DNA from 4 places in the Kluyvera sp. CHPC 1.2972 genome. Region 1 is predicted to be linked to each of the others. Evidence: predicted binding sites of a transcription regulator. Region 1 holds the regulator's gene; each other region holds the start of a gene.
The links. Region 1 encodes LexA, which represses DNA repair genes until DNA is damaged. Its sites were predicted from a motif close to TNCTGTATGTACATACAGNA; they were not measured.

Region 1 (3,145 bases):
CGTAAGAGAGCAGCAGGTAGTCCATGTGGCTACGGTGGCACGGCACATAGACAATTTCATGCCCGTCGTGCGCCAGCTGGCGTACGCGCTCGGCGTTGTGAACGTTAATGCCCTGGTACAAACGGTTCCAGGTGAAGCTGAGGATACGGTCGGTCAGACGAATCATCTCGTAGGAGAAGTTCGCCGCGATCTCTTCCATCAGCGCAATGGCGTTCTGCTGCGCTTTCTCGTGGGAAATTTTCTTGCTGCGCGCTTCGTCTTCTACTGCTTTGGCGATAGCTTTTGACGCCAGCAGCTTCTTGAACAGGTCATGACGAGCAGGAAGACGCGGGCCGACCGCCGCCAGACGCTGGCGGGCAAAGTGCATACGCGCGACGCGAGCCAGTTTCTGAGCGATAGTTTTATCGGTACCGTGTTCGTCCGCCATGCGGCGCAGAGAGACGGAAGGCGAGAAGCGGACAAAGCTGTCGCGACCAAGCCAGGATACGGCAAAGAACTTCTGGAAGCCGTTTAGCATGCGCAGCGGTGGGTTAACCTCACCTTTCTCGCGACCAGGAGAACGACCAAACATCACCGACACCGGCACCATTTGCACATCCAGCTCAGGATTGCTGCGGTGCAAATCGAGGTAGTCGTGGAACAGTTTGATCGACTCTTCTTTCGGCGTGTAGTAGGTGAACACGCGCGGTCCGCCGTGGATAAAGACGTAGCGCGGCAGCAGCGTACCGTCGATCTCAAGCGGTTCAAGCGGGTCGGGTAAATCGTGCGCCAGGCACTGAGCGCGCAGCGTCAGCAAGTCAGCCTTAGAGTTATAAGGCAGGACGTACATAATCGGGCGCGACGTATCAAGCCCCAATTCCTGGGCAGGTTGTGCCGGAATAGACTTGCTTTTTACCAGAACACTTAATGGTAAATTCAGTAATTTGTAGTAAATTCGTGGCCAGCCGGACATAAACGATGTAAAGCCTCTGGTTAATCATGCAAATGCGCGGCAAGAATATCAGAAAGTCGGTGAAATTTCTGTTCTACCGCCTCATAACACGCATTGTCATTGACGTAAAAACAAAAAAGGTTCTTGAGATGGCCAATAATACCACTGGGATTACCCGAATTATCAAAGCTGCGGGCTATTCCTGGAAAGGATTCCGCGCGGCGTGGATCAATGAAGCGGCGTTCCGCCAGGAAGGCGTTGCCTCTGTTATCGCGATTATTATCGCCTGCTGGCTGGATGTTGATGCCATCACCCGTGTCCTGCTCATCGGATCCGTCCTTTTGGTGATGATAGTGGAAATTCTCAATAGTGCACTGGAAGCGGTCGTTGACCGTATCGGTTCTGACTATCACGAGCTCTCCGGTCGGGCGAAAGACATGGGTTCAGCGGCGGTGCTGTTGTCCATTTTTGTGGCGGTGTTCACCTGGGCGACCCTGCTGTGGTCACATTTTCACTAAAGCGGTGAAAACTGCCTGATTTCGTGAGTTTTATGGTTCCAAAATAGCCAGTAGCTGTATATACTCACAGCATAACTGTATATACACCCAGGGGGCGGAATGAAAGCGTTAACGACCAGGCAGCAAGAGGTGTTTGATCTCATCCGGGATCACATCAGCCAGACGGGCATGCCGCCAACGCGTGCGGAAATTGCTCAGCGTTTGGGGTTCCGTTCCCCGAATGCGGCTGAAGAGCACCTGAAAGCGCTGGCGCGTAAAGGCGTCCTTGAGATTGTCTCAGGCGCTTCTCGTGGTATCCGCCTGCTGGTAGAAGAAGAAGAGGGGCTGCCGTTGGTAGGCCGCGTCGCGGCGGGTGAACCGTTGCTGGCGCAGCAGCACATCGAAGGTCACTACCAGGTTGACCCGTCCTTGTTTAAGCCAAGCGCCGACTTCCTGCTGCGCGTGAGCGGTATGTCGATGAAAGACATCGGTATTATGGATGGCGACTTGCTGGCCGTGCATAAAACTCAGGACGTACGTAACGGTCAGGTTGTGGTCGCACGTATCGATGAAGAAGTGACGGTAAAACGCCTGAAAAAACAGGGTAACGTCGTCGAACTGCTGCCGGAAAACAGCGAATTTAAACCTATCGTGGTCGATCTGCGTCAGCAGAATTTCTCCATCGAAGGACTGGCCGTTGGCGTTATCCGCAACGGCGAGTGGCTGTAACTCTCTCCCCATACTAATGGCTGTGATACTTCCGCTATCGCAGCCTTTTTTCGTTCTGGTCAAAACTCATGCCGCTACTTACTCACGCCGATAAGGCGCTGTGGCGCCTTGCGCTGCCGATGATCTTCTCCAACATTACCGTTCCGCTGCTGGGGCTGGTGGATACCGCCGTTATTGGCCATCTCGATAGTCCCGTCTATCTGGGAGGCGTCGCGATAGGCGCCACGGCAACCAGCTTCCTGTTTATGCTGCTGCTGTTTTTGCGCATGAGCACTACCGGGCTCACGGCGCAGGCGTTTGGCGCAAAAAATCCGCAGGCGCTGGCTCGCGCGCTGGTACAGCCGCTGATGTTAGCGCTGGGGGCAGGATTGCTGATCATTCTTTTCAAAACGCCGCTGATAAACCTGGCGCTCTCCATCGTTGGCGGCAGCGGAGAAGTGCTGGAGCAGGCGCGGCGTTTCCTCGATATCCGCTGGCTCAGTGCCCCCGCATCACTGGCGAACCTGGTGCTGCTCGGCTGGCTGCTGGGCGTGCAGTACGCCCGCGCACCGGTCGTGCTATTGGTGGTGGGTAACGTGCTGAATATCGTGCTCGACCTGTGGCTGGTGATGGGACTGCACATGAACGTGCAGGGCGCGGCGCTGGCAACGGCGATCGCCGAATATGCCACACTGCTGGTGGGTCTGGGGATGGCGCGTAAGGTGCTGGTGATGCGCGGGATCTCGTGGGCGATGCTGAAAACGGCCTGGCAGGGCGATTTTCGCCGCCTGCTGGCGCTCAACCGCGACATCATGCTGCGCTCGCTGCTGCTCCAGCTCTGCTTCGGTGCGGTAACCGTCTTCGGCGCGCGGCTGGGCAGCGAAGTGGTGGCGGTGAACGCCGTGCTGATGACCATGCTGACCTTCACCGCCTACGCGCTGGATGGCTTTGCCTATGCGGTGGAAGCCCATTCCGGGCAGGCCTATGGTGCGCGCGACGGCAGTAAGCT
Region 2 (3,145 bases), on a different contig from region 1:
ATTCGTGTCTGTGTCGTCACGCAGACGAAAATCATCGTCCTGCGCCGTCGCCTGTTCAACCAGTTCCGGATTAATCTCGCGTTTCACCTCCACCCCAAGGTGGCGGAACGCCTCGGCCTGCGTCAGCAGGTTACCGCGCCCGGTGGTGAGCTTTTTCATCGCCTGTCGGTAGTTTTCCTGCGCTTTATCGAGGCTTTGACCGATAGCCGACATGTCATCCACGAAGAGGCGCATTTTGTCATATAAGCGGCTCGCGCGTTCAGCAATATGCTGCGCATTTCGGCTCTGATGCTCATAGCGCCATAGGTTGGCGATGGTCCGCAGCGCCACCAGCAGCGTGGTTGGGCTGACCAGCATAATATTGTTTTTCAGCGCTTCGCTAATCAGTTCGGGCTGTCTGTCCAGCGCCAGCAGAAAGGCAGGTTCAACGGGGATAAACATCAGGACGTAGTCCAGCGATCGCAGCCCCGGCAACTGCTGATAATCTTTACGGCCCAGCATGCGGATATGGTTACGCACTGCCGCAATATGCTCCTGCAGCGCGGTTTCGCGGGTATAGTCATCTTCAGCGTTAAAGTAACGCTCGTAGGCCACCAGCGTCATTTTGGCATCCACCACCACGTCCTTGCGGTGCGGCAAGCGCACGATAACGTCCGGCTGCATACGGGAGTTCGCGTCCGTATTGATGCTAACCTGGGTTTCGTATTCATGCCCTTCACGCAGGCCAGAAGCCTCTAATACGCGCGTGAGCACCACTTCACCCCAGTTCCCCTGGGTTTTATTGTCACCTTTGAGCGCACGGGTCAGATTGACCGCTTCCTGTGCCATCTGGGCGTTGAGCTGCTGGAGGTTACGAATTTCATGCGCCAGCGTGTGACGCTCGCGTGCCTCCTGCCCGAAACTCTCCTGCACCTGACGACGAAAGCCATCAAGTTGCTCGCGAAGCGGCGTCAGCAGGCCGTGCAGGCTTTGGCGGTTTTGTTCTTCCACCCGGCGATTGCTCTGTTCGAAGATGCGGTTGGCCAGGTTTTCGAACTGCTCGCTCAGGCGCTGCTCGCTGTTGAGCATCAGGCGATACTTTTCATCGCCGTGCTGACGAGTGGTCTCCAGCAGCGTGGTGACTTCCCGCAGGTCGACCTCCAGCGAGGCGTTTATTTCCCGCAGGTTACGCAACTCGTTATTGAGCAGCTCGCACTCTTCCCGCCAGTGGGCGTTCTGGGCAATCTGCTGTTTTGCCGCACTCAGCTCACCGTACACGTCGCGCTCTTCAGCCAGCTGTTCAGCCCGCTGCTGCGCCACGCGATAGCTCGCCGCCAGCCAGCCAATCACGATGCCCGCCAGCGCGACCAGCGCATAAATCACCACGGCAATATCCACAACGCCCCCTGCATAAACCGGTTATCTGCACAAAATAGAATTGTGCTGTATAAACGTCCAGTTTTAAAGCAGTTTCCTGCGAGCCTCCACGCAAAAAGAAAAAGGCCGAACAAGTCGGCCTTTTACAGAGCGGGTGAGCGAACTACAGCAGGCGGCGTGCTGCTTCCACCACGATTTTCACCGCGTGGCTTTCCGTCTGCTTCATCGTCTCAGCGTTCGGGATTTCCTGCTGGGTACGGTTAACGATAACGCCTGCTACCATCCCCGCACGCAGACCCTGGCTTGAGCACATGGTCAGCAGCGTCGCGGATTCCATCTCGTAGTTCATCACGCCCATTGACTGCCACTCTTCCATGGAGCCTTTGAAGTTTCTCACTACGCGGCCAGAGAAGGTGTCATAGCGTTCCTGACCCGGATAGAAGGTATCAGAGGACGCCGTCACGCCGATGTGTGTGGTCGCACCTACGGCTTTCGCCGCTTCAACCAGCGCAGTCGTACACGCGAAGTCAGCGACTGCCGGGTATTCCATCGGCGCAAAGTGCAGGCTCGCCCCATCCAGACGGACGGATGCGGTGGTCACCAGAACGTCACCGACATTGATATGCGGCTGAATGGCGCCGGTGGTGCCTACGCGCAGGAAGGTGCGGATACCCAACTGGGCCAGTTCTTCCACGGCGATAGAGGTGGATGGACCACCGATACCGGTAGAGCAAACGATCACTGACTTGCCATCAAGTTCGGCACGCCAGGAGGTAAATTCACGGTGAGATGCCAGTTTTACCGGCTTTTCCATCAGCGCGGCGATCTTTTCCACACGTTCCGGGTCACCTGGGACGATAGCGAGTGTAGCCCCTTGAAGGTCGCTTTTGGTGAGGCCGAGATGAAAAACATCAGACTTGGACATAAAGAACTCCTCTGTGGTTCAGTTTTGTCAGAAGAAGCAAAAATGTACTTTATAGAAGACCACAACATCTTTTCGTGACCACAATCACTAAGAATTAAAAATATTACATTAAATTCCACGCAATTAGTGATTCACATCACATTAACAAGTTATTGTTACTCCCTGCTGACCAAAAATACGCCGCATTCAGGCAATGTGATTTGGCTATGAGTTCATTAAAAGGGTACGGAGAATGCCATGACAACCAACAGACAACCTGGATTTGCCCCTGCGGCTTCACCTCACGCCTCAACCACTGTTCATACGCCCGAGGAGGCTATCTCAGCGGGAGAAACCTCTATCCCTTCACAGGGTGATACGCTGCCAGCGTACTACGCTCGCCCTAAGCATAGCGATGCGCCGCTGCCGGTAATCATCGTAGTGCAGGAGATTTTTGGTGTCCACGAACACATCCGCGATATTTGTCGTCGTCTGGCGTTAGAGGGCTATCTGGCGGTCGCACCAGAGCTCTACTTCCGTCAGGGCGATCCGAACGATTATGACGATGTCCCCTCGCTGTTTAGCGGCCTGGTGTCCAAAGTCCCCGACGCTCAGGTGCTAGCCGACCTCGATCACGTCGCCAACTGGGCGGCTCGTAACGGCGGCGACGCCAGCCGCTTATTGATGACAGGCTTTTGCTGGGGCGGCCGTATTACGTGGCTGTACGCCGCGCATAACCCGCAGCTCAAAGCCGCCGTTGCCTGGTATGGCCGTCTGGTGGGTGACAAGACGCTGAAGATGCCGAAAAATCCGGTCGACATCGCGGTCGATCTTAGCGCCCCGGTGCTGGGACTGTACGGTGGCCAGGATACGGGGATTCCGCTG
Region 3 (3,145 bases), on a different contig from region 1:
GCCTGTCCGTTAACTGTCTTAGCTGGAGTGAGTCTGAAGCTCGATAGTTATCGCACAATAAACCTGCTTTTTTTGGCAGGCTTGACGGTCTCCTAAGGCACAAATATAGTCATTACTGTCCAGATTCATTGAAGCTTTAATTTCACTTAAAGTCTCCGAGGTTCAATATGACCATCCCCTTCATCCCTATATTAATAGGTAGCATCATTTACGCCATTCCGGTATTAGCGTTGTATTTTTCCGTGGGTAAGAGTATTAAACGACTGGCTCCATTAGTTCTCTTTTCAATCATATACACTGTTGGGAATTCCATATACTGGACTTATCGACAGATTGACGTGACGCTGATTATCACGTCTACCGTCATAGGATTTGCAGGTTTGATTTGCCTTGGGTTCATACACGTAAGCGCAAAAGGAAGACTGAAGTCATGGCTTCTTGCAAGTAGCGCCCTTATTCTATGTTCGATTATTCCAGTTGTACGGCTGCTAGTCTTTATCGGGCAAGTCTCGCCTACGTTTTTTTATCCGTTGATAACAGTGTTACTAGCGGTGGGAGTTTTTTCTTTGGCTTTCAACCGCGGTCTTGGTGCGCCATCGACTAACGGGAATGCATATCCAAACGGAACGACTTATAAGCCTTATTCTACCCAGACAGAGTTAGAAACGGATTTAGCCATCCATGGCAGATCTGTTTTGTCAGATACAACGCGAAGCGAAGCCGAACGAGAAAGACTTCGTCAAATTCTTAACGATAAGTACGACGATTAACTCGAGTCCTTCAATCGCCACGTTGTTAACGTGGCGCTTTAAAATCACCTGATCTGCCATCCGTTTTTCGTACGCCATATTTTTTATAATGTCCGCAGTTCACTCACGGCGAGCCTTTAGTTCAGTCACATCGTCCGCTTAGTGCCAGGATTGGGCTTTATCTCTCCGGTTCCACCCGAACATCCATCAGGATGTACTGCGCCGCTTTACGCGCATATTGATCAATCAAAGGAACCAGTCGAGTGAAATGTTCGCTGGCACAGTGTGCCTCTAGTGCTGCCCGGTCTGGCCACTCTTCAATGAAAATAAAATGCCCCGGATCTTTTTCGTCCCGGTATAAATCATAAGCAATACATAGAGGCTCTTTCTTCGTTGCCGCAATAAGCTCGCGGTAAAAAGGGAGTACGATGTCGATGCACTCGGGGTTGATAAAATCTTCGGCGATAACCTTTAGCATGCAAACGCCTTTATTAAAAATGGCACGAGCATTTTTACGTGTCAGGTATACACATTTTCCCTGCAACACCGCCTCATAACTGATACACTGGATATAATCACAGTGCAAGGGGCAAATAATGGCCGTTGAAATAAAATTTGTTGTCGTAAGAAAAGGTGAAGAGAAAATGACATTTGCCAGTAAGAAAGAGGCTGACGCTTACGACAAACTGCTCGACATGGCAGAAGCGTTCACTGATTTGCTGCTGCAAAGCGGGACGTCAATGGATGAAACACAGGCTGAGGATCTTGGGATGTATCTCGCCGAACAGAAAGTGGCCGTGCAGCATATTCTGCGCACCAGCAAACTGCCTGAACCCGGTAGCCTGGTTGAAACCGATGAACCAAAGTCAGATACCGCAGGCAGTAAAAAAATCAAAGCGGTTAAAGCGGCTTAAATACCAGCATGTCGCATCGCTGATCCTGAAGCCGTAAGCAGAATACTTCTCACGGCTTGCTACTGATTTAAGAGATAACGTCTGTATTTGTAGCCTGGCCGAGCGTAGCGACGCCGGGGTTGGCACCGTGGAGGATGGGTTTTGATTGGAGGTGCGGGTCTTTGGCTAGGTGCTTGCCCCCTCACCCTAGCCCTCTCCCCACGGGGAGAGGGAACGGTTGGGCAGATTAATAGCGTACGCAGACTGACTTCGTTTCACACCAGTCGTTCAGCCAGTCCGGCCCAAAATCGCGCCCGGTGCCCGACTGCTTCATGCCGCCAAACGGTAGGTTGGCGTCAATCAGCGTGTGGCTGTTGACCCATACCGTACCGGCCTGCAGGCGGTCAGTGTAGTTCAGCGCTTGAGTCAGGTCGCGGGTCCAGACGCTGGCAGTCAGGCCGAAGTCGCTGTCGTTGGCGAGACGCAACGCTTCTTCGCCGTCGGCGACGCGCACCAGGTTCACCACCGGGCCAAACACCTCTTCACGGGTTAAGCGCAGGTTGGCATCCGGGTTGATAACCAGCGTTGGCGGAATGTAGAAACCCTGCGCATCCGGACCAACGTTGCCGGTAATCAGCTCCGCGTTTTGTTTGCGAGCATCGTCCAGATAGGCCGCCACTTTGGCGCAATGCGCCTGAGAAACCACCGGGTTGATCTGCGTGGTCTCCAGCATACCAGGCCCCACCTGCAGCGATTTCACAGCTTGCTCGAAGCCGCTGACCAGCGTGTCGAACAGCGGCGCTTCAATGTAGATACGCGAACTGGCCGCACACACCTGCCCCTGATTGAGGAAGCTACCGGTCATCAACCCTTCGATAACCCAGGCCGGGTCAGCGTCTTTCAGCACGATAGCCGGGTTTTTACCGCCCAGTTCCAGCGTGACGCGGGTGAGTCTGTCGGCGGCAACGCGGGCGATCTGTTTACCGGTCGCGGTGGAGCCGGTGAAGCTCACTTTTGCCACGTGTGGGTGTGAGGTTAACGCCGCACCGCACTCGGCGCCGCTGCCGGTGACCACATTGAATACGCCTTCCGGTACACCCGCCTCGATAGCCAGTTCAGCCACGCGCAGCAGGGTCAGCGGCGTGGTCTCCGACGGTTTGATGACAATAGAACAGCCTGCGGCCAGCGCCGGCATCACTTTCCACATGCCGATCATCAACGGGAAGTTCCACGGCACAATGCCCGCGACGACGCCAACCGGCTCTTTTTTGGTCCACGCCTGATAGCGCGCGCCCTGCGGGAACGGAATGGAGACATCCAACGTGCGGCCGCTGATTTTAGTGGTCAGCCCGGCGGTGTAGCGCATCCAGTTCAGGGTGCAGCCCACTTCGAAGGCGCGGGAAATATTGATGGATTTACCCTGCTCCAGCGTTTCCAGCTGAGCCAGCTCTTCACCGTGCTGCTCAACGAGGTCAGCAAAGCGCAGCAAAATGCGTTCGCGCT
Region 4 (3,145 bases), on a different contig from region 1:
AGGGTTAAGATAGAAGGTGATTTTTCTTCGAGTGTCCGGTTTATCCATTTAATTAACCAATTGCAGACATGCCATTTACCAGATCAAACTGGGGATCTTTGCTGAGGAAGAACCTGTCCTCCCGAACCCCACAAAACTGTCTGACCGCGTCAGCGATGAGTTCGGCACCGCCACCGATAACCATAACATGAGAATAACTTTCGAAACTTTTTACAGCGTCTGTCACCCGGTTTATGAGGCGATGATGTGATTCACGGATCGCATCCTGCACAACGGTCAGCCTGGTCGCATCATTGATACGTCGAAGAAGAAATTCTTCATCCTGGCGGTGAATAATCAGCTCGTCAGCCAGGAAACTGCTGCCCCGAGTTCTGGCCACAGCCATCGCCGCCCTCACCTCCTGGGTCATCAGTGACACACCGAGACCAGAGTCGCCGTAGATACGCGAAATACCGCGCATTTTTGCCCGGACATGGGAAATGTCGAGTGTTGTGCCGCCCAGATCGACAATAAGCAGTGAATCCAGATCGTCCAGTTTACTCACCACATCAAAACCCGCAGGTATGGACTCCGGCATGACGCGTACACTGCGAACAGTGAAGGTGACACCGTCATTCAGGGTGACCGGCCTCAGAAGGTTCTCTTCCTTCCGACGGATGTTTTCAGTGCAGGGCTGATTATCACGGTTGTAATACTCTGCCAGTGGCAGCGTCACCACAATATCAACCGGCTGCGGTTCAAGCCCGGAATTCAGCAACGCATGATGCACGGCAACGACATTCACATCACTGTACTGCCATGCAATGTTGGTCGTGACCATCGCATCAGCGCTGATGGGATCAAAGGTGTAGTTTTCCCCGTTTAACGAGTAGTTGAAAACCTTATCCGCCCCAAAACTGACCGCCCACTCCCGCTTAAAACTGTTCGGGCTGATAGAGCGACGAACCTCATCACCGTCCTTCCACAGCATCTTGATATTGGTGGAGCCATCATCAACGAAAATTTTCATACATCCTCTCGGTAAATTCAAATACAAAACAGGTAACAGATGAGATAAATCTGAGAACAATATGAAATATACACATTGAGCCGTAATCAATCAATCAAAATATGAGAACAATATGAGAACAATGGGATAGTAATATGAGATAAGTCGAAAAATTAAGAGATAGTTGAAGTTAACACGCAAAAATACTACTGTATTTATATACAGCATTATTTTTTTGAGGTGCTTTCGTGAAACTCCAGTTATTCAGTCCCGGGACAGAACTCCCGCCACAAAGCCATCCGTTGTTCGCCGATCTGGCCAGCTGCGGTTTTCCCAGCCCAGCCGGCGATTACGTTCAGTCAGATCTGGATTTGCATGAGTACTGCATACGCCATCCGAGCGCGACTTATTACCTCAGAGCCAGCGGAGACAGCATGGCTGACGGCAGCCTTTACAACGGCGATCTTCTGATTGTGGACAGTGCGGAGAAGCCCCGGCACGGGGATATTGTTGTGGCCAGCGTGCAGGGGGAGTTTACGGTCAAACGACTTCTGCTGACGCCACGACTGACGCTGCAACCCATGAACGCATCCTGGTCACCGATTTATCCCGACCCGGACGAACTGGATATCTTTGGCGTCGTCACGCATATCATCCACCGTCCGAGGGAGATGTACTGATGTTTGCCCTGGCCGATGTGAACAGCTTCTATGCCAGCTGTGAACGTGTATTCCGCCCGGATTTAAAAGGGAAACCCATTGTCTGCCTTAGCAACAACGACGGCTGCGTGATAGCGAGAAGTGCCGAAGCGAAGCCCTGGATAAAAATGGGCACCCCGTGGTTCCAGATGAAGAACGAGCACTACCCGGATAAAATATACGTATTTTCAAGTAATTATGAGCTTTACGCCTCGATGTCGGCGCGCGTGATGAGTTGCCTTGAGGAGCTGGCGCCGAGGGTGGAACAATATTCGATTGACGAGATGTTCCTCGACCTGACCGGCGTGGAGCACTGCATGAACCTTGAAGACTTTGGCCGGCAGCTGCGCCAGCACGTATATGACTGTACCCGCCTGACCATCGGCGTGGGGGCTGGACCTACGAAAAGTCTAGCAAAATCAGCCCAGTGGGCCTCCAAAGAGTGGAAACAATTCCGGGGCGTGCTGGCCCTGACCCGGGATAATCCTCAGCGAACCCGCAAACTGCTGTCACTTCAGCCGGTCGAAGAGGTCTGGGGCGTGGGAAATCGCATTGCACGCAAGCTCAATGTACTGGGCATCAGGACCGCACTTGATCTGGCTCTGACGAACCCGGCCTTCATCCGGAAAAATTTCTCCGTGGTTCTCGAGCGAACGGTGCGCGAACTGAATGGGGAAAGCTGCATGTCACTTGAGGAAGCGCCCCCCACAAAACAGCAGATAGTCTGTAGCCGGAGCTTTGGCGAGAAGATCACGGAATATGATTCGCTCCGCCAGGCTGTCTGTCAGTACGCAGAGCGGGGAGCTGAGAAACTGCGTCAGGAGCGCCAGTATTGCCGGCACATTTCCGTTTTCGTCAAAACGTCTCCGTTCGCCGTAAAAGAACCTTACTACGGCAATGTGGCCACGGAGAAACTGCTTACCCCTACTCAGGACACCAGGGACATTATTGCAGCCGCCACAACGGCTCTGGAGCGTATCTGGAGGGATGGGCACCGGTATGCCAAAGCCGGAGTTATGCTGAATGACTTCACCGGCTCCGGCGTTTCGCAGCTGCAGCTGTTCGACGAACGCCCGCCACGCCCTCACAGTGCTGAGCTGATGAAGGTTCTGGACGGGATCAACCACTCAGGGCTGGGTAAAGTATGGTTTGCGGGGCGGGGCATTGCCCCGGAATGGCAGATGAAACGGGAGATGCTTTCTCCTGCTTATACGACACGATGGTCAGATATTCCTGAAGCGAAACTGGCGTGAAACTTTGGCGATTTCACCTTGAAATTCTCAATCTAAACTTCCTAATTACAATAAGTTAGATGTGAAATCGCCATGGCGAAATTATTGACTCAAATTTCTGTCAAGGACCTCATTGATAGCCTTGTCCAGTTCATCCTGAATCACTTTTGACATACGGCTAAACTCATAAGTCAGCGTGCGCCCTTTCACACGCTTGCGCGCGAACT

Region 2: a site for LexA is predicted at 1,421-1,440, ahead of rmuC (DNA recombination protein RmuC). Genes of this name have one in related genera too.
Region 3: a site for LexA is predicted at 1,313-1,332, ahead of V6944_RS21385 (YebG family protein). Genes of this name have one in related genera too.
Region 4: a site for LexA is predicted at 1,196-1,215, ahead of umuD (translesion error-prone DNA polymerase V autoproteolytic subunit). Genes of this name have one in related genera too.

Annotation. Positions count from the first base shown of each region.
Region 1 covers NZ_JAPKIB010000014.1:42,158-45,302, forward strand. Annotated here, with positions in the region: gene plsB (glycerol-3-phosphate 1-O-acyltransferase PlsB) at 1-952, opposite strand, end outside; gene V6944_RS18390 (diacylglycerol kinase) at 1,081-1,449, shown strand; gene lexA (transcriptional repressor LexA) at 1,549-2,157, shown strand; gene dinF (MATE family efflux transporter DinF) at 2,226-3,145, shown strand, end outside.
Region 2 covers NZ_JAPKIB010000017.1:16,340-19,484, forward strand. Annotated here, with positions in the region: gene rmuC (DNA recombination protein RmuC) at 1-1,377, opposite strand, end outside; gene udp (uridine phosphorylase) at 1,520-2,281, opposite strand; gene V6944_RS19755 (dienelactone hydrolase family protein) at 2,519-3,145, shown strand, end outside.
Region 3 covers NZ_JAPKIB010000021.1:44,467-47,611, reverse strand. Annotated here, with positions in the region: gene V6944_RS21390 (putative quinol monooxygenase) at 928-1,227, opposite strand; gene V6944_RS21385 (YebG family protein) at 1,346-1,663, shown strand; gene V6944_RS21380 (aldehyde dehydrogenase family protein) at 1,890-3,145, opposite strand, start outside.
Region 4 covers NZ_JAPKIB010000029.1:10,626-13,770, reverse strand. Annotated here, with positions in the region: gene V6944_RS22830 (plasmid partitioning/stability family protein) at 1-48, opposite strand, end outside; gene V6944_RS22825 (plasmid segregation protein ParM) at 53-1,009, opposite strand; gene umuD (translesion error-prone DNA polymerase V autoproteolytic subunit) at 1,237-1,668, shown strand; gene V6944_RS22815 (Y-family DNA polymerase) at 1,668-2,939, shown strand; gene V6944_RS22810 (ParB family protein) at 3,021-3,145, opposite strand, start outside.